DNA from 3 places in the Aquibium pacificum genome. Region 3 is predicted to be linked to each of the others. Evidence: predicted binding sites of a transcription regulator. Region 3 holds the regulator's gene; each other region holds the start of a gene.
The links. Region 3 encodes LexA, which represses DNA repair genes until DNA is damaged. Its sites were predicted from a motif close to TGTTCNNNNTGTGTTCNG; they were not measured.

Region 1 (10,513 bases), on a different contig from region 3:
GCCGCGATTACCCGCTATATCGACGAGGTATTTCCCGGCTCCGCGCTGCAGCCGGCGGACGTACGCGAACGCGCGGTGATGACCCAGATCGTCAGTCTGCTCGACGCCTACGCCTACCGCACGCTGGTCTGGGACATCTACGTGGAAACCGTGTCGAAACCCCGAGACGGCGGCGCGACCGACGCCGCGAGAGTGGCAACCGCCCTGCCCCGCGCCCGAACCTGCCTTGAGACGCTGGAAAGTTTCAAGAGGCCGGGGCGATGGCTTCTCGGTGACCGTTTGAGGTTGGCCGACCTCCATGCCGCGCCGATGTTCGCCTTCTTCCAGAAGGCGCCGACGGGTCGCGACATGATCGCCGAATGCGAAGGGCTCGCCCACTGGTGGGACGCAATTCATTCCCGGGCAAGCTTTGCCAGCACGGAAACGAACGAGTGAACCATGGATGTGGGGCTCGTTCCCCCCGAGAGTGCGGCCGCCGAGATTTCGCAGGCTGAGCGTATCGATCGGCACCCGAGAAGGTGTCGACCAAGAACCCTTGCCGGTCGGAGCATCCCCCTCGGAAAAACTCCGGCCTCCGGATGCAACGGCCTGTTCGAAACCACGCCGAATACGCGCTATGGCGTCTGCGCCGCAGGCTGGCGCCGCGGAGAACTCAATATCGCATCGCCGTGCGCACCATGTCCACGTAGCGGGTCTCCGATTTCCATGGTTGTTCGTCTCGGAGGCGATCAAGATACTCGTTTGCGGCTTGCTGGCTTTTCTCGCGCAACAGCCAAGCCACGCTAACAGATGAGAGGAACGCCGACACCCGATCCCTGGATCTCGCCGCCGCTCTCTCGGCCAGTCCGATCTTCTCATCCAGGGGGAGTAGCCCGATATCGACCAGTTCATCCGATGGAATATGCCGGACGTAGCGGAACAATCGGCTCGAGGCGGCGTCGGCGACGTACTCGAAGTGATCGGCGTAGTACTCCATCGTCACGTTCACCCAGGGACACGAATGATCATTGTGGTCCTGTTGAACGACAATGGATTCTCCGGCGACCAGCAGGGGGAAGAAATCGCGGACCACCCTGTCGTTCAGTTCCCAGGTCTTGGCGATGTCCACGAACAAGATCGCGACCGGCTCTTCGGGCGGAGCTGCCTGCATGAAGTCGCCTTCATGGATCGTGATCAGGTGCCGGTAGGAAGCAATGTTTTCTTCGAAGACATCCAAAGTGGACGACCCGAGCGGTCGATCGCCCATGATCTTCCGCGCAAAAGGCAGGGGCTGAACCCGAAACAGGTCGTAGGCATGAATGATGCCGTCCTTCTTGGACGTTGACGTGTTCCGATCCGCTCCCGATGCCAGAGCACATGTCGACCCGCCCAAGAACGAGCCGGCATCGACCAGGCTGCGTCCTTCTAAGCGAACGTTCCCGGCGAGCCAGGACAGCATCTTGACTTCGACGGGAGCGAGCATGTTCGGCGGGCTGACAAGCTCGGGAAGCGAACTCCACGGCTTCGATGCAAAGACTTCTGCTGTGAGATCGTGCATATGAACCCCCTTCTGGCCTTCGCTCGAACGATGAACCTGCCAGGCGCCGATACGCTACTCGCAAACTGCCTGCGGCGCTGCAGGGTATCGGACCCCGACCTTATCAGAAGAAGTGCGCTGCTAAGCCTTCTCCAATCGCGTCTTGACCGCGTCGATCGCGGCTTGAGCCTTCGAGCCGTCCGGGCCGCCGGCTTGCGCCATGTCGGGACGACCGCCGCCGCCCTTTCCGCCGAGCGCTTCGGACGCGACCCGTACGAGATCGACCGCGCTGAACCGGTCCGTCAGGTCGTCGGTGACCCCGACCACCGCGCTCGCCCTGCCGTCTTCCGACTGTCCGATGAACACGACGACACCGGATCCGACCGATTTCTTGCCGTCGTCGGCGAGCGGCTTCAGGTCCTTCGGCGAGACGCCGGAGACCACGCGGCCGAGGAAGTTCACGCCCGCGACGGTTTCGGCCGCGCCGGCCGCCTCAGCCTGACCTCCGCCGAGCGCGAGCTTCTTCTTCGCATCCGCGAGTTCGCGCTCCATGCGGCGGCGCTCCTCGACCAGCGTCTCCACGCGCGCCAGCGCGTCGGCCGGCGACACCTTGAGCGCCGCCGCGATCGCCTTGAGGCGCCGCTCCTGTTCGTCGAGATGGCGCCGCGCGGCTTCGCCCGTCACAGCCTCGATGCGGCGCACGCCGGCCGCCACCGGGCTCTCCGCCACCACCCGGACCAGCCCGATCTCGCCGGTGGCGCCGACATGCGTGCCGCCGCACAGTTCGATCGAGTAGATCTTGCCGGTCTTTTCGCCCTGCGTGGCCGTGCCCATGGAGACCACGCGCACCTCGTCGCCGTATTTTTCGCCGAAAAGCGCCATCGCGCCTTCCGCGATCGCATCGTCGACCGCCATCAGCCGCGTGGTCACGGGGCTGTTCTGGAACACGATCTCGTTGGCGACGGCCTCGACGCGGTCGAGGTCCTCGGGTGCGATCGCCTTGGTGTGCGAAAAGTCGAAGCGCAGGCGGTCCGGCGCGACCAGCGAGCCCTTCTGGGCAATGTGCGTGCCGAGTGTCTCGCGCAGCGCCTCATGCAGCAGGTGCGTCGCCGAGTGGTTCATGCGCAGCCGGGTGCGGCGCGCGTGGTCGACCTTCATCTCGACCGGCGCGCCCGTCTTGATCGAGCCTTTCTCGACCACGCCAGAATGCACGAAAAGCCCATCCGCCTTCTTCTGGGTATCGGTGATGCGCACCCGGAAACCCTCGCCCGAAAAGATACCGGTGTCGCCCACCTGGCCGCCCGACTCGCCGTAGAACGGCGTCTGGTTGACCACGATGCCGACCTCGTCGCCTTCGCCGGCTGCTTCCACGACCGCGCCGTCCTTCACCAGGGCAGCGACGACACCTTCCGCGCTCTCGGTGTCGTAGCCGAGGAACTCCGTCGGTCCTGCCTTGTCCTTGACGCCGAACCAGACGGTCTCGGCCGCCGCCTCGCCGGAACCGGCCCAGCTCGCACGCGCTTCCGCCTTCTGGCGGTCCATGGCGGCGTTGAAGCCTTCGACATCGACCGAAATGCCGCGCTGGCGCAGTGCGTCCTGCGTCAGGTCGAGCGGAAAACCGTAGGTGTCGTAGAGCTTAAAGGCCGTCTCGCCGTCGAGCCGGGCGCCCGCACCCAGGCTTTCCGTCGCGTCCGCCAAGAGGCCGAGGCCGCGCGCGAGCGTCGTGCGGAAGCGCTTCTCCTCGAGCTGCAGCGTCTCGGTGATCAGCGCCTGTCCGCGCACCAGTTCCGGGTAGGCCTGTCCCATCTCTCGCACGAGCGCGGGCACCAGCCGCCACATCAGGGGCTCGGCGGCGCCGAGCAACTGTGCGTGGCGCATGGCGCGGCGCATGATCCGGCGAAGCACGTAGCCGCGCCCCTCGTTCGACGGCAGAACGCCGTCGGCGATCAGGAAGCTGGACGCGCGCAGATGGTCGGCGATGACACGGTGGCTCGCGCGATTCTTGCCTTCGGCCGCAACGCCCGTCGCTTCGACGGAGGCGCGGATCAGCGCCTTGAACAGGTCGATGTCGTAGTTGTCGTGCTCTCCCTGGAGCACGGCCGCTACGCGCTCGAGCCCCATGCCGGTGTCGATCGAAGGGCGCGGCAACTCGACACGCTCTTCCTTCGTCACCTGCTCGTACTGCATGAAGACGAGGTTCCATATCTCGATGAAGCGATCGCCGTCCTCATCGGGGCTTCCGGGAGGCCCGCCGGGGATGCCCTCGCCGTGATCGTAGAAGATTTCCGAGCAAGGCCCGCACGGGCCCGTATCGCCCATCGCCCAGAAATTGTCCGAAGTCGGGATACGGATGATGCGATCCTCGCCCAGACCCGCAATCCTCTTCCAGAGCGAGGCGGCCTCGTCGTCGGTGTGGTAGACCGTCACCAGGAGCCGGTCTCGGTCGAGGCCGAACTCCTTGGTGATCAGGTTCCAGGCGAGCTCGATGGCGACGTCCTTGAAGTAATCGCCGAAGGAGAAGTTCCCGAGCATCTCGAAGAATGTGTGATGGCGCGCGGTGTAGCCGACATTGTCGAGGTCGTTGTGCTTGCCGCCGGCCCGAACGCATTTCTGCGAGGTGACTGCGCGAGAATAGGGGCGCTGCTCGACGCCGGTGAAGACGTTCTTGAACTGAACCATCCCGGCATTGGTGAACATCAGGGTCGGATCGTTGCGCGGGACGAGCGGGCTCGAGGCGACGACCTCATGTCCGTTCTTCCTGAAATAGTCGAGAAATGCCGACCGTATCGCGTTGACGCCGCTCATAAGAAAGCCTTCCAGAGACACCCGGAGCCGTCCGGGCAGACCGAACGGCTTCTTATCCACTGGCCGGGTCAGTGTCCAGAAAACACCACGGCAACTCCGCGTCCGGGAATCCGTCGATCTCTCCGCCGAATGCAAACCGCCGGCGCGAGGGCCGGCGGCATCCAGGAAGCTCGTGCGGGCGGAAACCTACATCTCTGCCGCGTCGCCGCCCTCCTCCTCGGAGCCGTGATCGAGGAACTTTTCGGCGATCAGCCCGGCATTCTGTCGCAACGCCGTCTCGATCTCGCGCGCCGTCTCCGGATTGTCGCGCAGGAACTGCTTGGCATTCTCGCGGCCCTGTCCGAGGCGCTGGGAATTGTAGGAGAACCAGGCGCCCGACTTTTCCACGATGCCGGATTTCACACCGAGATCGACGAGCTCGCCCGTTTTGGAGACACCCTCGCCATACATGATGTCGAATTCGACCTGCTTGAAGGGCGGCGCCAGCTTGTTCTTCACCACCTTGACGCGGGTCTGGTTGCCGGTGACCTCGTCACGCTCCTTGACCGAGCCGATGCGGCGGATGTCGAGGCGCACCGAGGCGTAGAACTTGAGCGCGTTGCCGCCCGTGGTCGTCTCGGGCGAGCCGAACATGACGCCGATCTTCATGCGGATCTGGTTGATGAAGATGACCATGGTGTTCGAACGCGAGATCGACGCCGTCAGCTTGCGCAGCGCCTGGCTCATCAGCCGCGCCTGCAAGCCGGGCAGCGAATCGCCCATCTCGCCCTCGATCTCGGCGCGCGGCGTGAGAGCGGCGACCGAATCGACCACCAGCACATCGATGGCGCCGGAACGAACCAGCGTGTCGCAGATTTCCAGCGCCTGCTCGCCAGTGTCCGGCTGCGAGATCAGGAGGTTTTCCAGATCGACGCCGAGCTTGCGGGCGTAAACCGGATCGAGCGCATGTTCGGCATCCACGAAGGCGCAGATGCCGCCCTTCTTCTGCGCCTCGGCGACCGTGTGCAGCGCCAGCGTCGTCTTGCCCGAGCTTTCGGGACCGTAGATCTCGATGATGCGCCCCCTGGGCAGACCGCCCACGCCGAGCGCGATGTCGAGGCCGAGCGAGCCGGTCGAGATCGTCTCGATTTCGACGACCTGCTCGTTGCGACCGAGCCGCATGATCGAGCCCTTGCCGAACGCACGCTCGATCTGCGACAGCGCCGCGTCCAGAGCCTTGGATTTGTCCACCGAATTGTCCTCAACCAGCCGCAATGAGTTCTGAGCCATGATACATTACCCCTTGATCGTCAATGAAGTCCGGGCGCTTGGCTGGACGGATTTATTTGTACACGTTTTGTTCCTTGTCTGCAAGCCCCTGCGAAGCGAGTGAAATCAACGTGATACGCGATAGGTTCGTCTAATGTTCTCATCCCTCCGCCTCGGGACGGTTCCACCAAGACTGGCCCTCGGAAAGGCGCGCGGGCGGCCGGCGATTCGTCGCGGAACAATATGCAGCGCCCGCCGCTCGACGAGTCCCAACACCTTCGGAGGCGGCCGCGCATGACACCGGGTAACATCCACCTTCTTGGGATCGGCGGCGCACATGTCGACCGGCGCGGTCAGGTGTCCGGCATGTTCGTGCCCGGCGCCTCCAATCCTGGCACCATGCGCGAGGAGGTCGGCGGCGGGGTCTTCAATGCGTTGCGGAACGTCGTGCGCCGCGGCGGACACGCGGCGCTTCTTTCGGTGCGCGGCGGCGACGGCGCGGGCGAGGCGGTGGCACGGGCCATCGCCGAGGCCGGCATTGACGATCTTTCCGCGGTCTTCCTCGACCGCTCGACGCCGAGCTACACGGCGCTTCTCGACCGCGAGGGAGAACTGCTGGCCGGGCTTGCCGACATGACGCTCTACGAGATGGCGTTCGCGAGACAATTGTCGCGCAGCCGGACGCGCGATGCCGTCGGCAAGGCCGGAGCGATCCTGTGCGACGCCAACCTTCCGGAAGCGGCGCTGACGAAGCTCGCGAGCGCGGCAGCCGGCAAGCCGCTCTTCGCCATCGCCATATCGCCGGCCAAGGTGGTGCGCCTGAAACCGGTCCTGCCGGCGCTCGCCTGCCTGTTCCTCAACCGGCGCGAAGCGGCAGCGCTGACCGGCGGGCGTTCCGACGCGCGTCCCGAGACGATGGTGGCCGATCTTCGCAGAGCCGGGCTGGAACGCGCCGTCGTCACGGCCGGTGCGGGTGCGATCATCGCCTATGACGGCGACCGGATCCATGCGATCGATCCGCCCGAACCCGACCGGATCGTCGACGTGACCGGAGCCGGCGACGCGCTGGCGGGGACGGCGATCCTTTCGATGCTGTCCGGGGTCCCCTTCCCCGAAGCCGTCCGCCACGGCCTCGCCGCCGCGAAGCTCTGCATCGAATCCGCGCAGTCCGTGCCGGACCATTCCGAACCCGCCTTTTCCGACGCGCTCGCCCTTGTTCCCGAGATGCGGGCGATGGCATGAGACGCGCATGACACCGGAATCGGCACGACCCCACCTGGACATCTTCGAACCCGTCGTGGCGGCGCTACGCGACCGCAGGCCCGTCGTGGCGCTGGAAAGCACTATCATCACCCACGGCATGCCCTATCCGCAGAACGCCGCCATGGCCGCGCGCGTGGAAGAGATCGTCCGCGAGGAAGGCGCCGTGCCGGCGACGATCGCGGTCATCGAGGGCCGTCTGAAGATCGGCCTGTCCGACGGAGAACGCGAGGCGCTGGCGAAGGAAGCCGGCGCGCTGAAGCTGTCGCGGGCGGATCTCGCCTATGCGATCGCGGAGCGGCGCACCGGCGGCACGACCGTCGCCGCCACGATGATCGCGGCGGCGCTCTCCGGCATCGAGGTGTTCGCCACCGGCGGCATCGGCGGCGTCCACAAGGGCGCGGAGACCAGCTTCGACGTTTCGGCCGATCTCGACGAACTCGCCCGCACGCCCGTCATTGTGGTTTCGGCCGGCGCCAAGGCCATCCTCGACATCGAAAAGACGCTGGAAGTGCTTGAGACGAAAGGCGTTCCTGTCGTCGGCTACGGTACGGACGTGATGCCGGCATTCTGGTCGAGCCGTTCGAGATTTCGTGCGCCTTTGCGCCTCGACAGCCCGCAGGCCATCGCCCGCTTCCAGTCGGCGCGGCGCGACCTGGGGATCGGCGGCGGCATGCTGATCGCCAATCCCGTGGCGGCCGATGTTGAAATTCCGGAAGCGGAGATGGCGGGCTTCATCGCAACGGCGCAGGCCGATGCGGCGGCGAAGGGCGTCTCAGGCAAGGAGGTCACGCCTTATCTGCTCGGCCGAATCCTGGAACTGACGGCCGGCCGCAGCCTCGTCACCAACATCGCGCTCGTCGAGAACAACGCGCGGCTCGCCGCCCGCATCGCCGCCGCGCTGACCTGATCCGGCCCGGAACGGGCTCCGTCCGAGGGCCTCCGGCTACAACTCCACCGCCTGGCCGGTGCGGGCGCTTTCCTCCGCCGCGGCGCCGATCATGACCGCCTTCAGTCCGTCGTCGAGCGAGACTTCCGGCCGGCCGCCATGGCGCACGAGGTGGAGGAACTTCCGGTGCTGGAAGAAAGTCGAGCCGTGATGGTCGCCGGCCGCCAGGATACGCTCCTCCACCTGGATCTCCTCGCGCACGGGGCGCTTGGTCTCGCGCGGCGAGATCACGATCTCTGAGGCGCGTTCGCGCCCGTCTGGGGAAAACCGGGCAGGCCCCGGCACGAAGGCCTCGATGCGCGCCCTGTCGCCGGTGGCCGCGATCTGCTCCTGCCAGTAGGAGCCCTCGGCGAACATGCACAGATCGAGCATGGCGCGTACGCCGTTTTCGAAGTCGACGATCACGAAGGCGTTGTCGATGACGTCCGGCCTGCGGCCGTCGTAGCGCTCGTCGAGAAAGTTCACGTCCATGGCACCCGACGCATAGACCCGCACGGCCTCGGCTTCGGCCAGGAGGCGCATCAGGTCGAAGAAATGGCAGCATTTTTCGACCAGCGTGCCGCCGGTGCGGGCCGAAAAGCGGTTCCAGTCGTCGACCTTGTGCAGGAACGGGTAGCGGTGTTCGCGGATCGAAACCATGCGCAGCCGCCCGGCGGTTCCGGCCGCGAGTTCGTGGCGTAGGCGCTCGATTGGCGGCATGTAGCGGTACTCCATGGCGACCCACACGGGCGCGGCCCGCCGCTCGGCCAGCCGCAGCACCTCGCGGCAGTCCTCCACCGTGGCGCAGAGCGGCTTTTCGACCAGGATCGGCTTGTTCGATGGGAGGACGTCGCGCAGGATCGCCGCGTGCGTGTCGTTCGGGCTGGCGATCACCAGCACGTCGCAGCAATCGGCGGCCAGGAGTTCGCGGTGGCTGGGGAAGACGGCGCAGCGCTCGTGCCCCGGTCCCGCCGCCAGTTCGCGGCTCTGGTAAAAAGGATCGGCGATCGCCGTGATCTCGGCACCGTCCAGCAGGCCGATGTTGCGCATGTGTTCGCGCCCCATCATGCCTGAACCAATGATGCCGTAGCGGATCGTCATGGGCTTCGCGTCAGAGATCGAGGACGGGTATGCCGAAGCACTTTGCTGCCGCTCCAAGAGCATCGCGATGGTCTCCGTATGCGAGCGCCAGATGGTGCTCGAGCGCCGCGCCCATGATGCGGTCGAGCAGGTCCCTTGCCGGAGTGTCGAAGCGCACCACGCCCGACGTTCCGGTGAACGCCATCGGCCGCTTCAGCATCTCGCCGCCGCCGATCACCGCAACCGTGCGTCCGCGCGCCTGGCTGATGCGGAAGAAGGTGACGCGGCCGGGCTTCAGCGGGAATTCGAAGAGCAGCGGCAACCGGCGGTTGGTGTGGATCGTGGCTTGCGGCGGCGCCTCCGGATCGGCCATCGACACCGGCGCCTGACCGCAATGCCACACGACGCCCGTATCGTCGCGCGGGTCTATGTCCACGAGATCGGTCAGGAAGGCCGGCGCGTCGGCGACCTTCTGGAGGAGCAGCGCTGACAGGGCGCCGTATACGTCGGCCTCGCACGCGCAGGGTACCCGCGCCTCGCCCATCATCGAGACGGGTCCGCAGACCGCACCGCCGTACTCGGTGAAGGTCTCGGGCCAGCAGCGGATGGCGAAGGCATCGTAGTTGCCTTCCCGCCGCAGCGCCTCGATGGCCGGCTTCAGCCGCAGCGACCGTTCGAGCTGTTGCTGGTCGACCGCGTCGAGGCCGGTGAGAACATTTTCTGCGGCCCCGCGCACATCAGCCAGTTGCGCCGCGTCGACCGATCCGGCGCGGGCAAAGAGTTCGCCCAGGTCGAGTTCGTCGACCCGCACGCCCGCCAGTTCGCCGATCCGGCCGGCATCGTAGGCGCAGGTCGGGAACCCGTCCGGATAGTGTCCGACGCGGGCGATGCGCGCGCCGCGGATCGCCTCGGCGGCCGCGACGCCGCGCGGATCGTCGCTGGTGGCGGACCGTGGCTCGACGTCGCGCGACACGCGCCTTCCAGAAAGGAGTTCAACCAGCGCCGCCTCCGTTCCCGCGGCATCCGGCGCGGCGTGAAGGTAGCCGAATTCGCGCCCGGCGAGACCGAGCGCATGGGCGGCGAGATTGAGGCCGCAGAAGGCGTTGAGGCGCAGCCGCCCGCCGAGACGCGGTTCCGGGACCGACCAGAGGGCGAGCGGCACGTCGAAGGCGTTCGCGGCCTCCACCACCATGGCCGCGTCGGTGAAGGTCACCTGCAGCACGAGGAGGTCGGTGATCTCCTGCCCGCGCAGGCCCTCGATGGCAATGCGAGTGGCATCGGCGTCGAAGAGCAGATGCCGGGTTCCTGTCACCTGCAGGCCGGCCGCGTCGAGCGCGGCCAGCATCGCCGCGAGCTTCTGCTCGGCGAAAGCTACGTCGAAGGTGGCGCGCGCGAGCGGGAGGATGCCGATGCGGCGTTCGGCGACGCTGGCTTTACCTGACATGAAACGCCTCTATCTGGACACTGGCCAGAGTTCCGTAAAAGGAGGGCGTCCAGCCATGCTTCGTATCTTGCTCGCGCTTGCGATGACCATCGTCTCCTTCGCCTCCCTGGCACAGGAAGACGTCATCGCGGCGCTCGAGGAAGGCGGCAATGTCCTGCTGATCAGGCACGCCCGGGCGCCGGGCACCGGCGATCCGGACAACTTCGTGATCGACGACTGTTCCACCCAGCGC
Region 2 (10,513 bases), on a different contig from region 3:
GGCACAAACGCCATGCCGGTGATCTGGCTGGTGGCGCTTCTGGCCTCCGGGCTCGCCGCCTTCGCCATCGGCGCGATCAGCCTCAGAACGTCGGGCGTCTACTTCATCATGATCACGCTCGCCTTCGCGCAGATGATCTACTATTTCGCCATCTCCTGGCCGGCCTATGGCGGCGAGGACGGGTTGTCGATCTACGTGCGCAACGCCTTCCCGGGCCTGAACACGCTGAACGGGCTGCACTTCTTCTTCGTCTGCTACGCCCTGCTCCTCGTGGCGCTCGTGCTGTTCGCCGTCTTCCGGGACGCCCGCTTCGGCGCGGCCCTCCAGGCGGCGCGGCAGAACGAGGCGCGGCTGGCAACCGTCGGCATCGCGCCCTACCGCATCCGCCTCGCCGCCTTCGTCATATCGGGCATGATCACCGGCGTGGCCGGCGCGCTGTTTGCGGATCTCAACCGCTTCGTCAGCCCTTCCATGCTGTCCTGGCACATGTCGGGCGAACTGATCGTGCTCATCATCCTGGGCGGCGTCGGCCGTCTCTGCGGCCCCATCGCCGGCGCCATGCTCTACGTCGTGCTGGAATTCTTCCTCGGCGGAGTGACCGAGCGCTGGCAGTTCTTCCTCGGCCTGATCCTGCTCGGGGTCGTGCTCTTCGCGCGCGGCGGCATCGTCGGCCTTGCTGCCGGGAAGGTCCGCCATGGCTGAGCCGATCCTGGAAATCCGCAACCTCTCCAAGCATTTCGGCGCGCTGCGCGCCACTGACGACGTCAGCCTTGACCTGCGGCCCGGCGAGATCCACGCGCTCATCGGGCCGAACGGGGCCGGCAAGTCGACGCTGATCCACCAGATCGCGGGGACGCTGAGGCCGAGCGCCGGCACGATCCGCTTCCTTGGCCGCGACATCGGCGGCCTCGGTGTACCGGAGCGCACGCGGCTCGGGCTCGGCCGCACCTTCCAGATCTCCTCGCTGACGCCAGAATTCTCCGCGCTGCGCAACGTCATGCTGGCCGTCCAGGCGCGGCAGGGCACCAGCTTCCGCTTCTTCCGCCCGGTCATGCGCGACCGGTCGCTCATGGAACCGGCGCTAGCGATGCTGGAACGCGTCGGCCTCGCCGATCGTGCCGAAATCCCGGCCGGCGAACTTTCCCACGGCGAGCGCCGCCAGCTCGAGATCGCCATCGCGCTGGCGCTCGGATCGAAGACTTTCCTGCTCGACGAACCCATGGCCGGCATGGATTCGGAAGGCTCGAAGACCCTCACCGGCTTCCTCGACGCGCTGCGCCACGAAGCGCCGATCCTCCTCGTCGAGCACGATATGGACGCCGTCTTCGCACTCGCCGACCGCATCTCGGTGCTGGTCTACGGCCGCATCATCGCCACCGGCACCGTCGACGAGGTCCGCGTCGACCCGGAAGTCCGCCGCGCCTATCTGGGGGAGGAGGCGTGATGGAACTCAATACGCGCTCTCCGCGAGCCGGGTATCGTAAGGCCTATATCCCGATCCGCTCTCGAAAAACCCCCGGAGCCCCCAATGCTCCTTGAGGTCTCCGCCATCGAAACCTTCTACGGCGCCAGCCAGGCGCTGTTCGGCGTCGACCTTCGCGTCGACGACGGCCAGGTCGTGGCGCTGATGGGGCGCAACGGCATGGGCAAGACCACGACCATCCGCTCGATCTGCCGGCTCAATCCGCCGCGCGCCGGCGCGGTGCAATTCGGCGGCCGCGACCTCGCCGGCATGCGCGCCTTCCGCGTCGCGCGGCTCGGCATCGGGCTGGTGCCGGAAGGCCGCCGCTGCTTCCCGAACCTGACAGTGGAGGAGAACCTCGTCGCCGCCGCCCGTCCCGGCAAGTGGACGCTCGCGCGCGTCGAGAACCTCTTTCCGCGCCTTGCCGAGCGCCGCGGCCAGTTCGCCAGCACGCTGTCGGGCGGCGAGCAGCAGATGCTGGCGATCGGTCGCGCGCTGATGACCAATCCGCGCCTCTTGATCCTCGACGAGGCGACGGAAGGCCTGGCGCCCGTCATCCGCCGCGACATCTGGGCCTCGATCCGCGCGCTGAAGCAGGAGGGCCAGTCGATCCTGGTCGTCGACAAGACCATGGCCGAACTGCTGCCGGTGGCCGACCGCTGCACCATCATCGAGAAGGGCCGCACGGTCTGGGACGGCCTTCCGCAACAACTCACGGCAGACATTCGCGACCGATATCTCGGCGTGTGACAGGAGGAAACCCAATGGCGAACCCGTCCCCTCACCGGGAATTGCACCCGGCCAACTGGAAGCCCGCCAAGGGTTACGCCAACGGCATCGCCGCCGAGGGCCGCACCGTCTGGATCGGCGGCCAGATCGGCTGGAACGGCGACCAGGTGTTCGAGACCGACGATTTCGTCGGCCAGGTTCGTCAGGCGCTGGAAAACATCGCCGCGGTGCTTGCCGAAGCAGGCGCCGAACCCCGCCACGTCGTGCGCATGACCTGGTACATCACCGACAAGCGCGAATACCTCGCCCGCCTCCCCGAACTCGGCGACGCCTACCGCGCCGTGATGGGCAAGCACTTCCCCGCCATGACCATGGTCCAGGTCGCAGCGCTCATCGAGGACCGGGCCAAGGTGGAGATCGAGGCGACGGCGGTGGTGTAGGGGTGGAGTAGGACAGATTTCCGGGGGGAAGCCATGCCTTCAGACAGGAGACGCGGCTCTGAGAGATCGCTAAGCCCTCACCGCATGCGGCCGATAGAGCGAGAGCGTTGACCGCCCCACAAAAAAAGCCCTGCCGCGATCACGCGGTCAGGGCTTGTTCTGTGTCAGGATCTTTCCTGAACTACCGGATCGAAAAATCCGGTGATCATTCGGGCGCTGCGCGATATGAATCGACGGCCCGACTACAGTCTCTGATTGTGGTGTGAACGGCTGGTCGGGGGAACGGCCGTTTCCCCGGCGCCCTCGCGCCTATGCCAGCCGCGGCTCCGCGGCATCCATGCGGAGCCAGATGGGACTGTCCGGTGGACTCATGCCTCTCTCCTCTGCCTGTTGCATCTGCGCCGCTTCGCGCTCAAGCCTCATGCGTCGTCTCGCTGGGGCCCCGCTTCGAGCGATCGGCCCCGATGGAGGCGTTCGCGAAGGACACCTGCAGACTGACTCCGGCGAACCCACCTGTCAACGATTTCCGGACCCAACCGGCAAAACGTGATCGTCTGTTTCAGGGGGTGCCTGGTTGTGCACAGGCGCCTGTCAGGAGCCTGTTGCCTTTTTGTTCTTTGCGCTTGCCCTCGCCCGGCAATCGCGGCTAACTCGTCCTGGCGTGCGCGCGCGTCCCTCGACGGAGCGGCGAAATTTCCTACATGAGGGGACTGCGGGATCGTTGCCCGCACTTCCCCCGAGACCAAGCACGAGGCGGCGACCCGGCCATGGCCGACCAGAAGTACATTTCCATCCGCGGCGCGCGCGAGCACAATCTCAAGAACGTCGACCTCGACATCCCGCGCGACAGTCTCACCGTGATGACCGGCCTGTCGGGCAGCGGAAAATCCTCGCTCGCCTTCGACACCATCTATGCCGAGGGCCAGCGGCGTTACGTCGAGAGCCTGTCGGCCTATGCGCGCCAGTTCCTGGAGATGATGCAGAAGCCCGACGTCGACCAGATCGACGGCCTGTCGCCGGCCATCTCCATCGAGCAGAAGACCACCTCGCGCAACCCACGCTCGACCGTCGGCACGGTCACCGAGATCTATGACTACATGCGCCTGCTCTACGCGCGCGTCGGCGTGCCCTATTCGCCGGCCACCGGCCTGCCGATCGAGAGCCAGACGGTGTCGCAGATGGTCGACCGCGTTCTGGCGCTGGAGGAAGGGACCCGGCTCTTCGTCATGGCGCCCATCGTGCGCGGCCGCAAGGGCGAGTACCGCAAGGAGCTGGCCGAGCTGCAGAAGAAGGGTTTCCAGCGCGTCAAGGTCGACGGCGCCTTCTACGAGATCGCCGACGCGCCGGCGCTCGACAAGAAATACAAGCACGACATCGACGTGGTGGTCGACCGCGTTGTCGTGCGCAGCGACCTTTCGGCACGGCTGGCGGATTCCATCGAGACCGCGCTCAGGCTGGCCGACGGCCTGGCGATCGCAGAATTCGCCGACCGGCCCCTGCCGGCCGAGGAGACGTCGGAGGGCGGCAGCGCCAACAAGTCGCTCAACGATACCCACGAGCGCCTGCTGTTTTCGGAGAAATTCGCCTGCCCCGTCTCCGGCTTCACCATTTCGGAGATCGAACCGCGCCTGTTCTCCTTCAACAATCCCTTCGGCGCCTGCCCGACCTGCGACGGGCTCGGCAGCCAGCGCGCCATCGATCCCGACCTCGTCGTCCCCGACGAGAACCTCACGCTGCGCGCCGGTGCGGTGGCCCCCTGGGCGCGCTCCACCTCACCCTATTACGGCCAGACGCTCGACGCGCTCGGCAAGGTCTTCGGCTTCAAGGTCGGCGACCGCTGGTCCGACCTGTCGGACGAGGCCCGCAACGCCATCCTGCACGGTACCGGCTCGCGCCAGGTCACCTTCGCCTATGACGACGGCCTGCGCTCCTACAAGACGACCAAGACCTTCGAGGGCGTGATCCCCAATCTGCAGCGGCGCTGGAAGGAGACCGAGTCGGCCTGGAGCCGTGAGGAGATCGAGCGCTACATGTCGGAGACCCCCTGCCCGGCCTGCGCCGGCTACCGGCTCAAGCCCGAGGCGCTGGCGGTCAAGATCGACGGCCGCCACATCGGCGAGGTCACCGCGCTGTCGATCCGCAAGGCGGGCGACTGGTTCGAGACCCTGCCGCAGGCGATGAACGCCAAGCAGAACGAGATCGCCGCGCGCATCCTCAAGGAGATCCGCGAGCGTCTGCGCTTCCTGAACGACGTCGGCCTCGACTATCTCGCTCTCTCGCGCAATTCCGGCACGCTGTCGGGCGGCGAGAGCCAGCGCATCCGGCTGGCCTCCCAGATCGGCTCGGGGCTCACCGGTGTGCTATACGTGCTCGACGAGCCCTCCATCGGCCTGCACCAGCGCGACAATGCGCGCCTGCTCGACACGCTGAAGCACCTGCGCGACATCGGCAACACCGTCGTCGTGGTCGAGCACGACGAGGACGCCATCCGCACCGCCGACTACGTCGTCGACATGGGGCCGGCCGCCGGCATCCATGGCGGCCGCATCGTGGCCGAGGGCACGCCGGCCGAGATCATGGCCAACCCGAAGTCGCTCACCGGGCAGTATCTCTCCGGCGACCTCGCCATCCCGCTGCCCGAGCAGCGCCGGCCGCTGAAGAAGGGCCGCCGTCTCAAGGTGGTCAACGCGCGCGGCAACAATCTGAAGGACGTCACGGCGGAGATCCCGCTCGGCACCTTCACCTGCGTCACCGGCGTGTCGGGCGGCGGCAAGTCCACATTCCTGATCGAGACGCTGTTCAAGGCCGCCTCCCGCCGCATCATGGGCTCGCGCGAGCACCCGGCCGAGCACGAGCGCATCGAGGGCCTGGAATTCCTCGACAAGGTCATCGACATCGACCAGTCGCCCATCGGCCGCACCCCGCGCTCCAACCCCGCCACCTACACCGGCGCCTTCACGCCGATCCGCGACTGGTTCGCCGGCCTGCCCGAAGCCAAGGCGCGCGGCTACCAACCCGGCCGCTTCTCCTTCAACGTCAAGGGTGGCCGCTGCGAGGCCTGCCAGGGCGACGGCGTGATCAAGATCGAGATGCACTTTTTGCCCGACGTCTACGTCACCTGCGACGTCTGCCACGGCAAGCGCTACAACCGCGAGACGCTGGACGTCACCTTCAAGGGCAAGTCGATCGCCGACGTGCTCGACATGACGGTGGAGGAAGGCGCCGACTTCTTCGCCGCCGTGCCGTCCGTGCGCGACAAGATGGAGACGCTGAAGAAGGTCGGCCTCGGCTACATCCACATCGGCCAGCAGGCCACGACGCTTTCGGGCGGCGAGGCGCAGCGGATAAAACTCGCCAAGGAACTTTCGCGCAAGGCGACCGGCAAGACCCTCTACATCCTCGACGAACCCACCACCGGCCTGCACTTCCACGACGTGGCGAAACTGCTCGAAGTGCTGCACGAGCTCGTCGACCAGGGCAACACTGTCGTCGTGATCGAGCACAACCTGGAAGTCATCAAGACGGCCGACTGGGTCCTCGACCTCGGCCCCGAAGGCGGCGACGGCGGCGGGGAGCTGGTGGCGGCGGGACGGCCGGAGGACGTGGTGGCGGAGGAGCGGAGCTACACGGGGCAGTTCCTGAAGGAACTCCTGGAGCGGCGGCCGGTGGGGGGGAAGAGGCAGGCGGCGGAGTAGGAACTGACAATGTCAGACTTTGCACCGTTCATATTGGAAACTGCTCCGCCGGGCAGTGGATTGCGTCCATTCGTTTGTGAAGGCTCTCCATTGGAATGCGAGGTCGCTCTAGTTGGCTACAACCCAGCGACGTGTTTAGATGCAGACTTTCATGGGTTCTGGGATGGTCATGTTTTTGACAAGCAGCGTTGGTTTGAATCTTACAAGGAAGAACGTCGGACCAAGCCGCTGAAGCCAGGAAGAACTCGTCGAAATGAAATCAGCCCGACCAGAAAGCGCATCGACTTTTTTGCAGCTGGGGTAGCTCCATACAAACCCCTAGAGACTAATCTCTATTGGGACGCTAGTGAAGACAGAGCATCGCACACGGTTTCCGTGCTCTCTCGTATCGAGGAGATGCTTAGAATGCTGACAAGAATACGGCTGATCGTATGTCACGACGATCAAGCTTTCTACCTTCTGAGTGCCGCAAAACTACTGGCGCGCGTTGAAAAGGTGGACCATTTTGCAAACCGGAAGCCGGGATGGTCGGACAATGCTGCCTACCAGCTGGGAGTGAAGATGCGCGCGCACCTAGATAGTTTTTCCTAGCAGCGCTAACACACAAATGATGTCGACCATGGCCGAGACACGAGCTGAGAAGACGGTCAAGCACGTCCACGAAGGCAAGTATGCGGCCGAAGTGCAGATTACCCTTCACTACGAGGGGTCCGGATGGGATCCGACGATCGATCCTGAGGATATTGAAAAGCTGGAGCGCGTCCGGCTCGCGCTTCGACGCGGAGACCTCGCCGCCGCGGCGAAAGAGGCGAAGATCTACGAGCTGCGGCCGATTTCGGCGTGACCGGGGCGAACTCGCGAGGCCGGAAGACGTGGTCGCGCAGCCGTGGTCTTCGCAGCGTCTTTCCCAAGGTGCTCCTAGTGCAAAGGCCGGTGGCAATAGGCAGGTGGCGCAGTAGGGGGCGGCGGCGTAACGTCGGGCCTTCCATTACGGTGGTGACAGACGATCAACCACGTCATTGGCCATGTAACGTAGGACATCCTTTCCATCTCTGAAGCTGTATTCAAACCGCAGGGAGCGACCAAAATCCTTCAAGTGTTCGGGCAACTGATCCGCCAAGACATACGTCCACCAACTTTCTTCCCAACCCATGTTGGCTTCTCTATCGTGGTCAGGCGTGAATTTCATGAAATCTTTTGCTTCAATTAACGTAAGTGTATTATTCTTTTCCTTCAAGAAAAGCTCGGGATTGATCAACTTCATCATGATTAAACCACCAATAATCGGACCTACTTGGAGATAGTTGCTCGGCGTAAAGGCCCTTGATAGCGCGATTGTTGTAAATGCTCGGTCTAGGGTCCGGAAGCTCATGTTGTAAACTCTCGCGAGACGAATGACCGTATCGATCGTCGTTTCGAGTGAGTTACTCCTGTCCTCGGACAACAATAGTTGCCTCTTCACATAAGAGGCATACCTTTCTAGGTCGCGCGAGCGCCGCTCATCGACAGCCTCGGTATTAAGAATCGTGAGATTAATGAACTTTTGGAGATAGGCACCAGCGTCAATCTCACTGCCGTAAGCATAACGCACTGAAGCTTCGAGCTGGCGAAGATGAATACCCAGAACGAAATGTACGTTCGGCACCGACATGAAATGCTTGATCCGCTCCAAGAGCGCCAGCGCGAACAACGGCTTGCAACGATCCAATTCATCGATAATGAAGATCAGCGCTTTCTGCTTCTCACCCTCGGCTGGTCGCGCGAGAAGAGTGGGCAACTTTTCCAATGCCGTCCTAAAGCGTGAGACAGTCTCCTTCTGCTGACGCGGGCGCTCAAGCATCTTTTCCATGTAGGCCTCAGCTGCTTCACCGGCTTCGGCAGTCGCGTCGTCGAAGGCCTCCTTCACTTCGGCAGCACTTACCATCCCAACAGTGGCTGCCCGAACCGCAGCCTTTACGCCAACTTTCACGGCTCCTCGGACGAGAAGCGCGCCAAGGTCTACTGCTTTCTCTTTGATATCGCGTACGGCGCGATCAGTGCGCGGCGAACTCTTTTCGGCAAGCTCGACAAGTTCACGCGCTAGTGCTGCGAAGGCGTCCTCGACATAATCGTTCTCGAATGCATCGAAAAAAAATGACTGGGTGGCCTGCTTTTCTGAGTTCCCCCGCCCACATTCTTAAAAATGTAGTTTTCCCAGATCCCCAGACGCCATCGAAAGCTATCACGAGCGGGTCATCAACGGACGCCACAAGGTTTTTCATACCTTGTGCAAGACCTGCTCTCTCAAAAATATCTTTGTCTGATGAGAAGCCTTCATCGTCCTCAACGACCACCGATGGCAGATAAATCTTCATGTGCTATCTCATTGATCTTGCGTACCACAACCCGATGCCCAATTCACGAATTACCGTCGTTGGGAACAAGATAGTACGTAAGCGATCGGCGATTGGAACATTTAAGGAACGGATCTAGAACTGGCGAGAAGTCGACTATTGAGCAATCCTCGCTTACCCCTGTTGCACGACGCACGGAAATGTTGCGCGCTCGCCAGCGGCTAAGCGGTCGCCGCCTGGCGGGGATATTGTGGCTCTGCACGTCCTGCATCGCGATCCGCAAACGCCACGCGGCGACCGGCTGCCCATGCTGCTGGTCCATGGCGCCTGGTTCTGGGAAGACAATTTGCTGCCCTCTTTCACCGAACGCGGACACCCGACCCGCGCCGTCGACCTGCGAGGGCACGGGAGATCCCGGGCGCCGGGGACAGTTCTAAACTGTCCCTGCCCCCCGCCTGCACCCTTTCTCAACCATGCCGCGCGTCTCGTCGTTGCAACCCCGCGCCCCGGCGCGCAGGGTGCGGCGCGGCCGGGCTCTCCCGGCGCGGGGCCCGATTCGGGGCGCGCGGAGAACCACATGCGGACCATCCTGAAGACCGTCGGCGCGATCGTGCTCGCAGGCGCGGCGCTGGCCGCCGGCCATGCGGCCTTCGCGCTCGACGACACGGCGCGCCAGCCTGTGGTCGTTACGCCGATCGCCAGCACCAATTTGACGGCGGCGGGCCAGCCGATCATGCTGCCGCAAAAGGATGCGCGCGTCATCGCCTCGCTGTTCGAGATCGCGCCCGGCGCGACGCTGCCGGTGCACAAGCACCCCTACCAGCGCTATGGCTATATGCTGGAGGGCGAGTTGCTCGTCACCAATGTCGAGACCGGCGCGAAGACCACCTACCGCGCCGGCGACTTCATCGTCGAGATGCTCGACATCTGGCACCAGGGCGTGGCGGTCGGTCCCGGCGCGGTCCGGCTGGTGGTGATCGACCAGGTCGAGGGCGATGTGCAGAACACGCTGCTGCGGTCAAAAACGACGCCGTGACGCGGATGGGCGGATTGCCAGTGCGTGAGTACCCCGCCGCGTAACAGACGCTGAAGTCTACGAACGCTACCGAATGGCGCGCTGCCTCGCGATCTGGCAGGGGCGAAAAAAGGCCAACTGCCCCCCGCACTTACCGCCAGCCTGTCCCGAGCACATCGCCGCGGCGCCTCCATCCCCTGCAATTCGACGCCAGGGACATTTGCTCCGGCCGCGTGGCGGAGGTGGCCAGGCGGAGCGATGACGGTCAGGCCGGATGCTTGGTCCCGCACGATCCTCCTGCACCTCGGGACTTCCACTCCCCCTCGCCCGCCGCCTCGAGGCAGAAACGAAGAGGCACTTCTGTCCACGCCCCTCCCCGTCCGCCCTATACTCCCTTCGGCCTTGAAGGGAGGCGGCGATGGACTGGAATGCAGCGATCGAGCGACACCGCGAGGCGCTGAAAGCCGTGCTGGCCGCGCTCGTCGCCATGGCCGGATTGCGGCAGTGGGCAGTCGGCAATAGGCAGTCGGGGCCGGTCGAGGCAGCGGCTACGGATCGCGATCATAAACCCGACTGCCTATTGCCGACTGCCGACTGCCGTCCTGAGGCGCGACCCGAAGGCGAGCCTCGAAGGACCCTCCCCCGCAACCTCCACCGCGCCGTGCTGCGGCTGCTGCGGCCGGCCGAGTCCGCCGCGCGGCGGCTGGTCATCGTCGCCGCGCGCGCCCTTCCGCCCGAGCCGCATCCGACGCCCGGGGAGCCTACGTCTTGCCGGCCGGAGCGTCGCATCCCCACGCCCGTCTTCTTGAAACGGCCCGGCGGCACCGGCATCCTGTTAC
Region 3 (10,513 bases):
CCAGTTCCACCAGCGTCTTCGCGCGCTCCTTCAAGCCCGGCATGGCTTCGAGCAGCATGCGCCTACGCCCATCGTCGAGCTTGCCGGCGATAGCCTTCCCGCCTTCGATGTAGGGCAGGGTCGCGACGAGGATGTCGAGGAGTTCGGCATCCGGAATCCGGCGCATGTGCATGCCGTTCAGCGCTTCCAGCTTCTGGAAATCGAATCGTGCCGCGCCCTTGTTCACGTCCTCGATCTCGAACCAGCCGATCATCTCGTCCGTGGACATCACTTCATCGTCGCCGTGGCTCCATCCGAGCCGGGCGAGATAGTTGCGCAGCGCCTCCGGGAGATATCCCATGGCGCGGTAGGCCTCGACCCCGAGCGCGCCGTGCCGCTTCGACAGCTTGGCGCCGTCCGCTCCGTGGATGAGCGGGATGTGCGCCATCACCGGCACGTCCCAGTCCATGGCCTGGTAGATGATCGTCTGACGCGCCGCGTTCGTCAGGTGGTCGTCGCCGCGGATGATGTGGGTGATGCCCATGTCGTGATCGTCGACTACGACGGCGTGCATGTAGGTCGGGTTGCCGTCCGAGCGCAGGATGATGAAATCGTCGAGGTCCTTGTTGGGGAAGCGGACCTCTCCCTGAACCTTGTCGTGCACGATCGTCTCGCCCTCGCGGGGCGCCTTGATGCGAATGACCGGCTTCACGCCGGCTGGCGCCTCGGACGGATCGCGGTCGCGCCAGCGGCCATCGTAGCGGGGTGGGCGGCCTTCCGCCCGCGCCCTTTCGCGCATCTCCTCCAGTTCGGCCTGGGATGCGTAGCAGCGATAGGCCTTGCCGCGCCTGACGAGTTCTTCCCCGATCTCGCGGTGGCGGTCGGCGCGGGCGAACTGCGAGACGGGTTCGCCGTCCCAGGTGAGGCCGAGCCAGGAAAGGCCGTCGAGGATCGCCGCGGTCGCCGCTTCCGTCGAGCGCTCGCGATCGGTATCCTCGATCCGCAGCAGCATCCTGCCGCCCGTGTGCCGGGCGAAAAGCCAGTTGAAGAGCGCGGTCCGCGCGCCGCCGATGTGAAGGTAACCGGTGGGGGACGGCGCGAAGCGCGTGACGACGGGTGCGGACATCGGTTTCCGGGAGCTTTGCGTGCTGGGCGCCTTGGTGCCACTGCGCGGGTGATTTCGGGTGGCGTTCATGTAGCATAGGATCATCGGGGTGCAAGCCGTCGGACATGTCGGGACCTTCGGGGGCCACCTTTCGACGGCAGGGACGGGGTCGCGATGGCGACGGTCGACGAACCGGATCCGGAGGAAAGGGGGATGCTGCCCGTCCCGGGCGTGCTCGTGACGGCAGGCGCGGACCGTGAGCATAAGAACGCAGGAGGCGTCGCGTATCGGCCGGCCGCGCGGATGGATGCCATCGCCAATTCCCTGGGAGCGGCGCTGGCGGACGCCGTCGCCGCAGAGCGCGACCGCGGAACGGCTTTCCTGTTTCTTCCGGTGATTCTGTGCTCGGGTGCGGCGCTGTATTGGGCACTGCCCCTGGAACCGCCGTTCACATTTGTGGCCGCTGGCCTGGCATCTTGCTTGCTCGCGCGCGCCTTTCTCCCGCGGGCCGGTGTGTGGCGGCTTCTGTCGACGATCCTCATCGTGTCCATGCTGGGCATGCTCGCCGGAAAGCTCGAGACCTGGCGTGCCGGGACCAGAATGCTCGGCTCCGAGATCCCGACGTTCGTGACCGGCCGGGTGGTGGCGCTCGAACGTCAGGCAAGCGGCCGGGTCCGGCTCACGATCGACCTTCGGTCGACCGACCGGCCGGTGCTTCGATACGCGCCGGAGCGGGTCCGGCTTTCGGCACGGTCCCTGCCTGCCGAAATCCGCGCGGGGGACCGCGTTGCCGGCTACGCTCGGCTCTTCCCTCCCTCGGGGCCGGCCCGGCCGTTCGGCTACGACTTCGCCTTCGAGAGCTACATGGACGGCATCGGCGCCACCGGGTTCTTTCTTTCCGATCCAGAATCGGTGAGCCTCGACGAAGCGCCGGACTGGCGCGCGGTCCTTTCCGCCCGGATCGCCGACATGCGCCAGGCGATCGCGGGCCGGATCACCGGCCGGATCGACGGACCCGAAGGCCAGATCGCGGCGGCGCTCATCGCCGGAACGCGCGCGGGTATTCCGGAGGAGATCAACGAGGCGCTACGAAAGACCGGCCTCGCGCACGTCCTGTCAATTTCGGGACTGCATATGGCGCTCGTCGCCGGCACGGTCATGTTCGCGCTGCGCTTCGTCTTCGCGCTGTTTCCCGGGTTCGCCTCGCGCCTGCCCGTGAAGAAGTACGCGGCCGCCGTCGCGTTACTGGCGGCGGGCTACTACCTGTTGATTTCGGGCGCGGCGGTCGCGGCACAGCGCAGCTTCATCATGATCGCCGTGATGCTGGTAGCGCTGCTGTTCGACCGGTCGGCGATCACGATGCGCAATCTCGCGATCTCGGCGCTCATCGTCATCGCGATCGCCCCGCACGAGGTCGTCGGGCCGAGCTTCCAGATGTCGTTCGCCGCCACGGCGGCGCTGATCGCGGCCTACGCCTGGTGGTCCGAGCGTCGATCGGACCGTTTCACGGGAGGGCAACCTGCGCGAGGCTCGACGGTCGGCAACGGCTTGCGGCTCTTCCTGCTCTACTGCGCCGGCATCGCGGTGACCTCCCTTGTAGCGGGAACCGCGACTGCGCTCTATGGCGTCTGGCATTTCCACCGCATGGCACCGCTCGGTCTCCTCGCCAATCTCGGCGCCATGCCGGTCGTGTCCTTCGTGATCATGCCTTCGGCGGTTCTTGCCGGCATCCTGATGCCGTTGGGCCTCGAAGGCTTCGCGCTCGATGTCATGGGGTGGGGGATCGGGGTCATGGTCTCGATCGCCCAATGGCTTGCCCAACGCACGCCGTTCGACGCGGTCGGCGCGATCCCGCTGTCGGCCGTGCTTTCGATGACCATCGCGCTTGTGCTCGTGACCGTCCTGTCGACATGGCTGCGCCTCGCCGCCTTGCCGTTTTTGATCGTGGGAATTGCGCTCATCGCGGCGCGCGATCTCCCGGACGTCCTGCTCTCGGAGGATGGAAACTTGATCGCGATGCGCACGCGGGCCGGGGAACTTGCCGTCAGCAAGGAGCGCCCGAACCGTTTCGTCACCGGTATCTGGATGGACGCGGCAATGACACACAAGGTTGCGACACCGGTTTCCACCTCCGAATCGCTTACGGCGGTCACAACGGCACAACGCGCTTCGGAGGTCTTCGTCTGCAACGACACGGGTTGCATCGCGCGACACGGCGGCGGAGCGATGGTGGCGTTCGTGCCCGCCGGAGGGAACGCGGGCTCGCTCTGCGGTTTCGTCGACGTCCTGGTGATCGACGATGCGACGGCAGCGAACCCGTGCGCCTCGGCAAAGGTGCTCGTCGTCATCAAACGCGACCTCGCGCGGCGTGGCAGTGCCGAGATCCGCTTGGCGGAGGAAGGGGAGGAACCTCGCGCCGAGATCCGGTTCGCCGTACGGGAGCCGTACCGGCCCTGGCATGATCATCGGCGGTATTCGCGGGAGGCCCGCGGAATGCCGCCTTACAAGCGGGAGCCGTAGCGGTCGCCCAACGCGAATCTCCGTCGAACCGAGGGGACGGAGGACTGGCCCGGCTTCAATACCGCCGGATCAGCCCGACCAGACGGCCCTGGACCTTCACCCGATCCGGCCCGAAGATGCGGGTTTCGTAGGCGGGATTGGCCGCTTCGAGCGCGATCGAGGCGCCCTTGCGGCGGAAACGCTTCAATGTGGCCTCCTCGTCGTCCACGAGCGCCACGACGATCTCGCCCGGACTGGCGGTCGAGGTGCTGCGGATCACCACCGTATCGCCGTCGAGAATGCCCGCCTCGATCATGGAATCGCCCCTGACCTCGAGTGCGAAATGTTCGCCGCCGGAGAGCATGTCCGGCGGAACCGCGACGGAATGCGTCTGGTGCTGGATTGCGTCGATGGGAACGCCGGCTGCGATCCTGCCCATGACGGGAATGGAAATCGCCGCCGTGTCGTCGTTGCTCGCCCGGCGCGCGGGGGCCGGTTCAGGCTTTCTCGAAAGGCTGCCTTCGATGACGCTCGGGGAAAACTTGCGCGGTCCGCCAAGCCCAGGCGCGATGGACTCGGGCAGCCGGATCACCTCCAGCGCGCGAGCCCGGTTCGGCAGCCGCCGGATGAAGCCGCGCTCTTCAAGAGCCGTTATCAGGCGATGGATGCCCGATTTCGACGCCAGGTCGAGCGCCTCCTTCATCTCGTCGAAGGAGGGGGGAATTCCCGACTCCTTCAGCCGCTCGTGGATGAAGAGCAGGAGTTCGTGTTGCTTGCGCGTCAGCATCTTTGCACCCCTCGGGGAATCGGACGGCTAAAAAACAAAACCGGAACAAACCTATCTGTTCCAGTCTTGTTCCGCAACAGTTTAAATTTGAGTGAATCTGTTTACCGTTCGTTCACGACAGCATCAGGAGCTGGCATTCCTCTCCGGCGTCGGCGGGCGGCGCGAAGGGCGCGCGCACGATCAGAGCGGCGGAATCCGCCATCACGCGCAACATGGAGGAATCCTGGATCGCTGAAGGCGTTGCGACAATCCCATCCGCTTCCCGGCGGATTGCGGCGCGCAGATAGTCCTGTCGCTGGTCGTTCGCGGGGACGGGCGCACCAAGGATGCCCTGCCGCAAGTCGGCCTCGTGCAGCCGGCCCGCCATGCACGCGACCAGCGGCTTCAGGAAGACGTAGGAGCAGACGAGGCTCGCGACCGGATTGCCGGGCAGGCCGACGATCTTGCGGCCGCCGAGCGTTCCCGCCATGAGCGGCTTGCCCGGCCGCATGGCGATCTTCCAGAAGTCGAGCTCGCCGCCGCGTGCCGTCAGCACCTCGCGCACGAGGTCGTGGACCCCGACCGACGCGCCGCCGATGGTCACGATGAGGTCCGCGCCCGCTTCGAGCGCCCGGTCGAGCGTGGCCGAGATCGCGTCGCGGTCGTCCGCCACGATCCCACAGTCGAGGACCCGAGCCCCCGCCGACCGGACGATCTCCGCCACGCCGAGCCCGTTCGAAGCAATGATCTGGCCGGGTCCCACGACGCTGCCGGGTGGCAGCAGTTCATCGCCGGTCGCGATGATCGCCACGAGCGGCTTCCTCACAACGTCGAGTGCGGCATGATTGGCCGAGGCGGCGAGCGACAGGGCCGGCGGGTCGAGCCGGCGTCCCCGATCCAGGAGCGGCTGGCCTTCTGAAAAATCGAGGCCACGGGCGCGCACGTGGCGGCTGGCGGCGACGGTCTCCTTCGCCTCTATCATGTCGTCTGCGACCGAGGCGGCGTCTTCTTGGATCAGGACGCAGTCGCTGCCTTCGGGCATCGGCGCGCCGGTGAAGATACGGACCGCCTCACCCGGGCCGACGGCGCCGGAAAACGGTCGTCCCGCCGGCGCAGACCCGATCACCCGCAGCCTGGCCGGCAGCCGGGCGACGTCGGCCGAGCGTACCGCGTAGCCGTCCATGGCGGAGGCGTCGAACGGCGGCTGGGTGCGCAGGGAACGTATGTCCGTGGCGAGAATGCGGTCGCCGCATTCCGCGATCGGCAGGCGTTCGGCGTCCAGCGGCCTGACGCCGTCGAGAAGCAGGCGCAGCGCCTCGTCGACGGGGATGAGTGCCGTTGCCTTAGCCTGCATCGACGTGCCAGTCGCCCGATTTGCCGCCCGACTTCTCCAGCAGGCGGATGCCCGAGATGATCATGCCGCGGTCGACCGCCTTGGCCATGTCGTAGATGGTGAGGCATGCAACCGAGACGGCGGTGAGCGCCTCCATCTCCACGCCGGTCTTGCCGGTCACCGACGCGGTGGCCCTGACGCGCAGCCCGGGCAGGCTCTCGTCCGGGTCGATCTCGACCGACACCTTGTTCAGCATGAGCGGATGGCAGAGCGGAATCAGTTCGTGCGTCTTCTTGGCCGCCATAATCCCGGCGATCCGCGCCGTGCCGAGCACGTCTCCCTTTTTGGCATTGCCGTCGAGGATCATGCGCAAGGTGGCGGGCGCCATCGCGACGCTGCCCTCGGCGACCGCCACGCGCGCGGTTTCGGCCTTCGCGCCCACGTCGACCATGTGCGCTTCACCGGAAGCGCCGATGTGGGTGAGGGCGGCCTTCCCGGGCATGAGGACCTCAGGCCGACTTCCGCACGTCCGACGTGCCGAGCCCGAGCAGCGCCTTCGTGGCCGCCGTGACGTCTTCCCGGCGCATCAGGCTTTCGCCGACGAGGAACGTCTTGATGCCGTGCGCGGCGAGCCGCCGGCAGTCGCCGTTCGTGGAGATGCCGCTTTCGCCAACGAGGATGCGGTCGCCGGGAACCATCGCGGCCAGACGCTCGGATGTCGCGAGATCGACCTCGAAGGTCCGCAGATTGCGGTTGTTGATGCCGATCAGCGGCGAGGAAAGCCGAAGCGCGCGTTCCATTTCCGGTTCGTCGTGTACCTCCACGAGTACCGCCATCCCGAGCGAGCGGGCGGCTTCCTCCAGCGCTTGCGCCTCGCCGTCCGAGACGCTCGCCATGATGATCAGGATTGCATCGGCACCCCAGCTTCGGGCCTCGTAGACCTGGTAGGGTTCGAACATGAAATCCTTGCGCAGCGCCGGCAGCGACGTCTCCGAACGCGCGGCTGTCAAGAATTCGGGCGCGCCCTGGAACGAAGGCGTGTCGGTCAGCACTGACAGGCAGGCGGCACCGCCATATTCATAGGCCCGGGCGAGTGCGGGCGGGTCGAAGTCGGGCCGGATCAGCCCTTTGGACGGGCTTGCCTTCTTGATCTCAGCGATCAGTGCGAAGGCGCCTGCATCGATCCTTGCGCGGATCGCGTCGGCGAAGTCGCGGGGAGGGGAGGCGTCCAGCGCGCGCGCCCGCATGTCGGCAAGCGGGACGAGCGCCTTCGCCGCGGCGATCTCGTCGCGCTTGTAGGCCTCGATCCTGCGCAGGATGTCGGTCATTCGCCGGCCTCGCGGTTCGAGACGGCAACCAGCCGTTCGAGGGCCTTCTCGGCCTTGCCGCTGTCGATCGATTCCGCTGCCAGAGAGACGCCGTCGCGCAGCGTGGGGGCTCGTCCCGCCACGACGAGTGCTGCTGCTGCGTTCGCCAGGACGATGTCGCGGTAGGGGGATTTCTCGCCTCCGAGCACCGATCGTAGCGCCAGCGCGTTGTGGGCCGCATCGCCGCCACGGAGATCGGCGAAGGCGGCGCGCGCCAGGCCCGCATCCTCGGGTTCGATCGTGAACACGTCCACGACCCCGTCCTTCAGCGCCGCCACCCTGGTGGTGCCCGCCGTGGTGACCTCGTCGAGACCGTCGCCATGCACCACCCAGGCGGCCTCGGCGCCGAGGGTCTTCAGCACGTTTGCCACCGGCTCGACCCATTCGGGCGCGAAGACGCCGACCAGCAGGCGCTTCACGCCGGCCGGGTTCGACAGCGGGCCGAGCAGGTTGAAGATGGTACGGGTTCCGAGTTCGACCCGGGCGGGCCCGACATGCTTCATCGCCGAATGGTGCTTCGGCGCAAACATGAAGCCGACGCCGGCCTCGCGGATGCACGCCGCGATACCGGCCGGACCGATGTCGAGGTCAATACCCAGCGCCGACAGAGTGTCGGCGGCGCCGGACTTGGACGACAGGGCCCGGTTGCCGTGCTTGGCGACGTTGACCCCGGCGCCGGCCAGCACGAAGGCCGCGCAGGTCGATATGTTGTAGGAGCCCGAAACGTCGCCGCCGGTGCCGACGATGTCGATCGCGTCCGCGGGCGCCTCAACCGGCAGCATCTTGGCGCGCATCGTCGCGACGGCGCCGGAGATCTCCTCGACGGTTTCGCCGCGCACACGCATGGCCATGAGAAAGCCGCCGATCTGCGCCGGCGTGGCTTCCCCCGACATGACGATGTCGAAGGCGGCGCGCGCTTCGTCGAACGTCAGCGCGCTACCCGACGCGACCTTGGCGATGAATGGCTTGAAGTCGCTCATCCCGCGTCAAAAGCTCAGGGCCTGCTGGATGGCCGACTGGTTGACGCGCACGTCGTAGCGGCCGCGCAGCTCCGAGACGAGCTGGTCGAGCAGATCGTCCGACCAGCCAGACTGGAGCGCCTCGCGCGTCTGCGGCGTCAGCGATTCGGCGCTGGCTCCCGCCGGCTCGAACACCTCCGTGACCTTGTAGACGATCTGGCCGTCGCCGGCCGGCGTCGGAGTCGTCCCGGTGCCGCCCTCGGCAACACCGAACACGCCGGCAACGCCGGCTTCGCCGATGTCGGCATCCGCGGCGCCGCGCCTGATGCCGCGCTTGACCTGCTTCTCCAGACCGAGTTCGGCGGCGATGTCGTCCAGCGAAGCTCCGTCGGCGACCCGCTTCCTGATTTCCTCGGCCTTCTTCGATATCCGCGACGACTTCTCGGCCGTGAGCCAGTCGGCAAGCACCTTCGGCTTCATTTCCTCGAGGGTACGATCGCGGCTGGGCGTGACGCCTTCGACTTCGTAGAAGAGGAATCCGCTGGATCCGATGTTGATCGCGGGGTTCTCGACGCCGACTTCCGTGTCGAACACGCCGCCGATCAGCTGCGGCAGCTCCGGAATCTGCGACAGCGTCTCTCCGTCCGGCCCGCGGCCGGACGAATCGATCGCTTCGATCGTCACCGCCTCGAGGCCGAGGTCCGCGGCCGCCTCCCGCATGGTCGAACCCCCGGCACGTGCATCTTCGTAGCGATCGTGCACGTCGAGCAGGATACGGTTGGCTTCGGCGAGCGCGAGATCCTGGCGAATCTCCTCCTTCACCTCCGCGAGCGGCTTCACCACTTCCGGCGTGATCTCGGTCACCCGGACGATGGCCGGACCGAAGGCGCCGTCGATGATCCCGCTGACTTCGTTCTTCTGGAGCGCGAAAGCGGCTTCGGCGATCGCCCGGTCGGGAACGCGCGCCTTCTCGATCGTGCCGAGCTTCACGTCCTCCAGTGTCTTTCCTTCCGCGGTGACCATCTGTTCGAACGTGGCGCCGCCCGAAATCCGATCGGCGGCGATCTTGGCGGCATCCTGGTTCGCGAACACGATCTGCTCGATCCTGCGTCGTTCCGGGGTCGTATAGTGGTCCGCGTTGTTCTTGTAGTCCTCCGCCACCTGTTCGTCGGTGATCGAGGACGGATCGGCGATGTCGGATGGCTCGAGCTTGACGTAGGAAACGCGGCGGTATTCCGGTGCCGCATAGCGCGCCTTGTTCTCCTCGAAGTACGCGGCAAGCACCTGGTCGGACGGCTCTTCGACCGGTTCCACGAGCGCTTCGGGCAGGACGAGGTATTCCGCTGTCCGGTCCTCGCCCTGGTAGAGCGCCATGGCGCGCATGAAGGTGTCGGGCACCGACAAACCATCTGAAACGGCATCGACGATCTGCTGACGCACGGCGACCTGCTGCCGGTTCTTCAGATAGTCTTCCGGCCGCATGCCGATCTGCCGAAGGACGAACTCGAACTGCCGGCGGTCGAAGCCTCCATTCGGCCCTTGGAACGCAGGATCCTCGGCGGTCAGCAAGGCAAGCCGGTCCTTCGAAACCCCGAGATGCATGTCGCGCGCCTGCTCGTCCAGTACGGCACCGGCGATGACCTGACCGAGGACCTGGTTGTCGAGGCCGAACGCCACCGCCTGCTCCCGCGTGATGCGGCCGCCAAACTGCTGGGAAATAGCCGAAAGCTGCCGGTCGTAGGCCAGCCGGTAGTCGAGCGCGGACACCGTGGTGTCGCCGGCCGTGACGACGTCGCCGCCGGCGGTTCCCGCCAGCTGGCCGGATATCCCCCAGACGGCGAAGCTGAGGACCAGAAGCAGAAGCAGGAGCTTCGCCACCCAGGTTCCGGCCGCCGCGCGTAGTGAGTCGAGCATTTGTGTTCCGAATTCGTGACGTTGGCGCGCGAGAAGGCCGCGCATTCAGGTGAGCAAATAGACTCCTTCGAGGCGGGTGTCGATTGCTTTATGGTGCCGATTTGGTAGGAAACCCGCGCATCTTCGCGTTTCCTATCGGGATTTCAATCATGACCAAGGGCATCCGGCCGCTCGTCGCGGGCAACTGGAAAATGAACGGCACCAGCGTTTCGCTCCCCGAGATACGGTCGATCGGCCATGGCTTCATGAGCGGGCTCGATGCCGAGACCGATGCCTTGCTGTGCGTGCCGGCCACGCTTCTCTGGCGGGCCCACGAGATCCTGTCCTCGACCCCCGTGCGTTGCGGCGGCCAGGATTGCCATGCGCGGCCGAGCGGTGCCCATACCGGCGACATATCGGCGGAGATGCTCAAGGATGCCGGTGCGAGCCACGTCATCGTCGGCCATTCCGAGCGGCGGGCGGACCACGGGGAGACAGACGCGCAGGTCCTGATCAAGGCCGAAGCAGCGTGGCTCGGAGGCCTGACCGCCATCATCTGCGTGGGAGAGACCCGGGGCGAGCGCGATGCAGGGAGAACGCTCGACGTCCTCT

Region 1: recA (recombinase RecA) is a predicted target of LexA. The motif match lies at 5,648-5,665, and genes of this name have one in related genera.
Region 2: uvrA (excinuclease ABC subunit UvrA) is a predicted target of LexA. The motif match lies at 3,232-3,249, and genes of this name have one in related genera.

Annotation. Positions count from the first base shown of each region.
Region 1 is NZ_JBDPGJ010000001.1:961,084-971,596, reverse strand. It holds gene ABGN05_RS04715 (glutathione S-transferase family protein) at 1-435, shown strand, start outside; gene ABGN05_RS04710 (class I SAM-dependent methyltransferase) at 653-1,537, opposite strand; gene alaS (alanine--tRNA ligase) at 1,658-4,321, opposite strand; gene recA (recombinase RecA) at 4,508-5,590, opposite strand; gene ABGN05_RS04695 (carbohydrate kinase family protein) at 5,864-6,811, shown strand; gene ABGN05_RS04690 (pseudouridine-5'-phosphate glycosidase) at 6,819-7,739, shown strand; gene ABGN05_RS04685 (Gfo/Idh/MocA family protein) at 7,776-8,858, opposite strand; gene ABGN05_RS04680 (L-fucose/L-arabinose isomerase family protein) at 8,869-10,281, opposite strand; gene ABGN05_RS04675 (histidine phosphatase family protein) at 10,337-10,513, shown strand, end outside.
Region 2 is NZ_JBDPGJ010000001.1:1,260,322-1,270,834, reverse strand. It holds gene ABGN05_RS06105 (branched-chain amino acid ABC transporter permease) at 1-702, shown strand, start outside; gene ABGN05_RS06100 (ABC transporter ATP-binding protein) at 695-1,444, shown strand; gene ABGN05_RS06095 (ABC transporter ATP-binding protein) at 1,529-2,212, shown strand; gene ABGN05_RS06090 (RidA family protein) at 2,227-2,631, shown strand; gene uvrA (excinuclease ABC subunit UvrA) at 3,399-6,326, shown strand; gene ABGN05_RS06080 (hypothetical protein) at 6,336-6,917, shown strand; gene ABGN05_RS06075 (hypothetical protein) at 6,946-7,170, shown strand; partial or broken gene ABGN05_RS06070 (KAP family P-loop NTPase fold protein) at 7,315-8,394, opposite strand; gene ABGN05_RS06065 (P-loop NTPase fold protein) at 8,399-8,680, opposite strand; gene ABGN05_RS06060 (cupin domain-containing protein) at 9,237-9,695, shown strand; gene ABGN05_RS06055 (hypothetical protein) at 10,093-10,513, shown strand, end outside.
Region 3 is NZ_JBDPGJ010000003.1:512,180-522,692, reverse strand. It holds gene gltX (glutamate--tRNA ligase) at 1-1,105, opposite strand, end outside; gene ABGN05_RS14970 (ComEC/Rec2 family competence protein) at 1,259-3,604, shown strand; gene lexA (transcriptional repressor LexA) at 3,660-4,370, opposite strand; gene ABGN05_RS14960 (molybdopterin molybdotransferase MoeA) at 4,483-5,703, opposite strand; gene moaC (cyclic pyranopterin monophosphate synthase MoaC) at 5,693-6,184, opposite strand; gene trpC (indole-3-glycerol phosphate synthase TrpC) at 6,192-7,010, opposite strand; gene trpD (anthranilate phosphoribosyltransferase) at 7,007-8,029, opposite strand; gene ABGN05_RS14940 (SurA N-terminal domain-containing protein) at 8,036-9,922, opposite strand; gene tpiA (triose-phosphate isomerase) at 10,072-10,513, shown strand, end outside.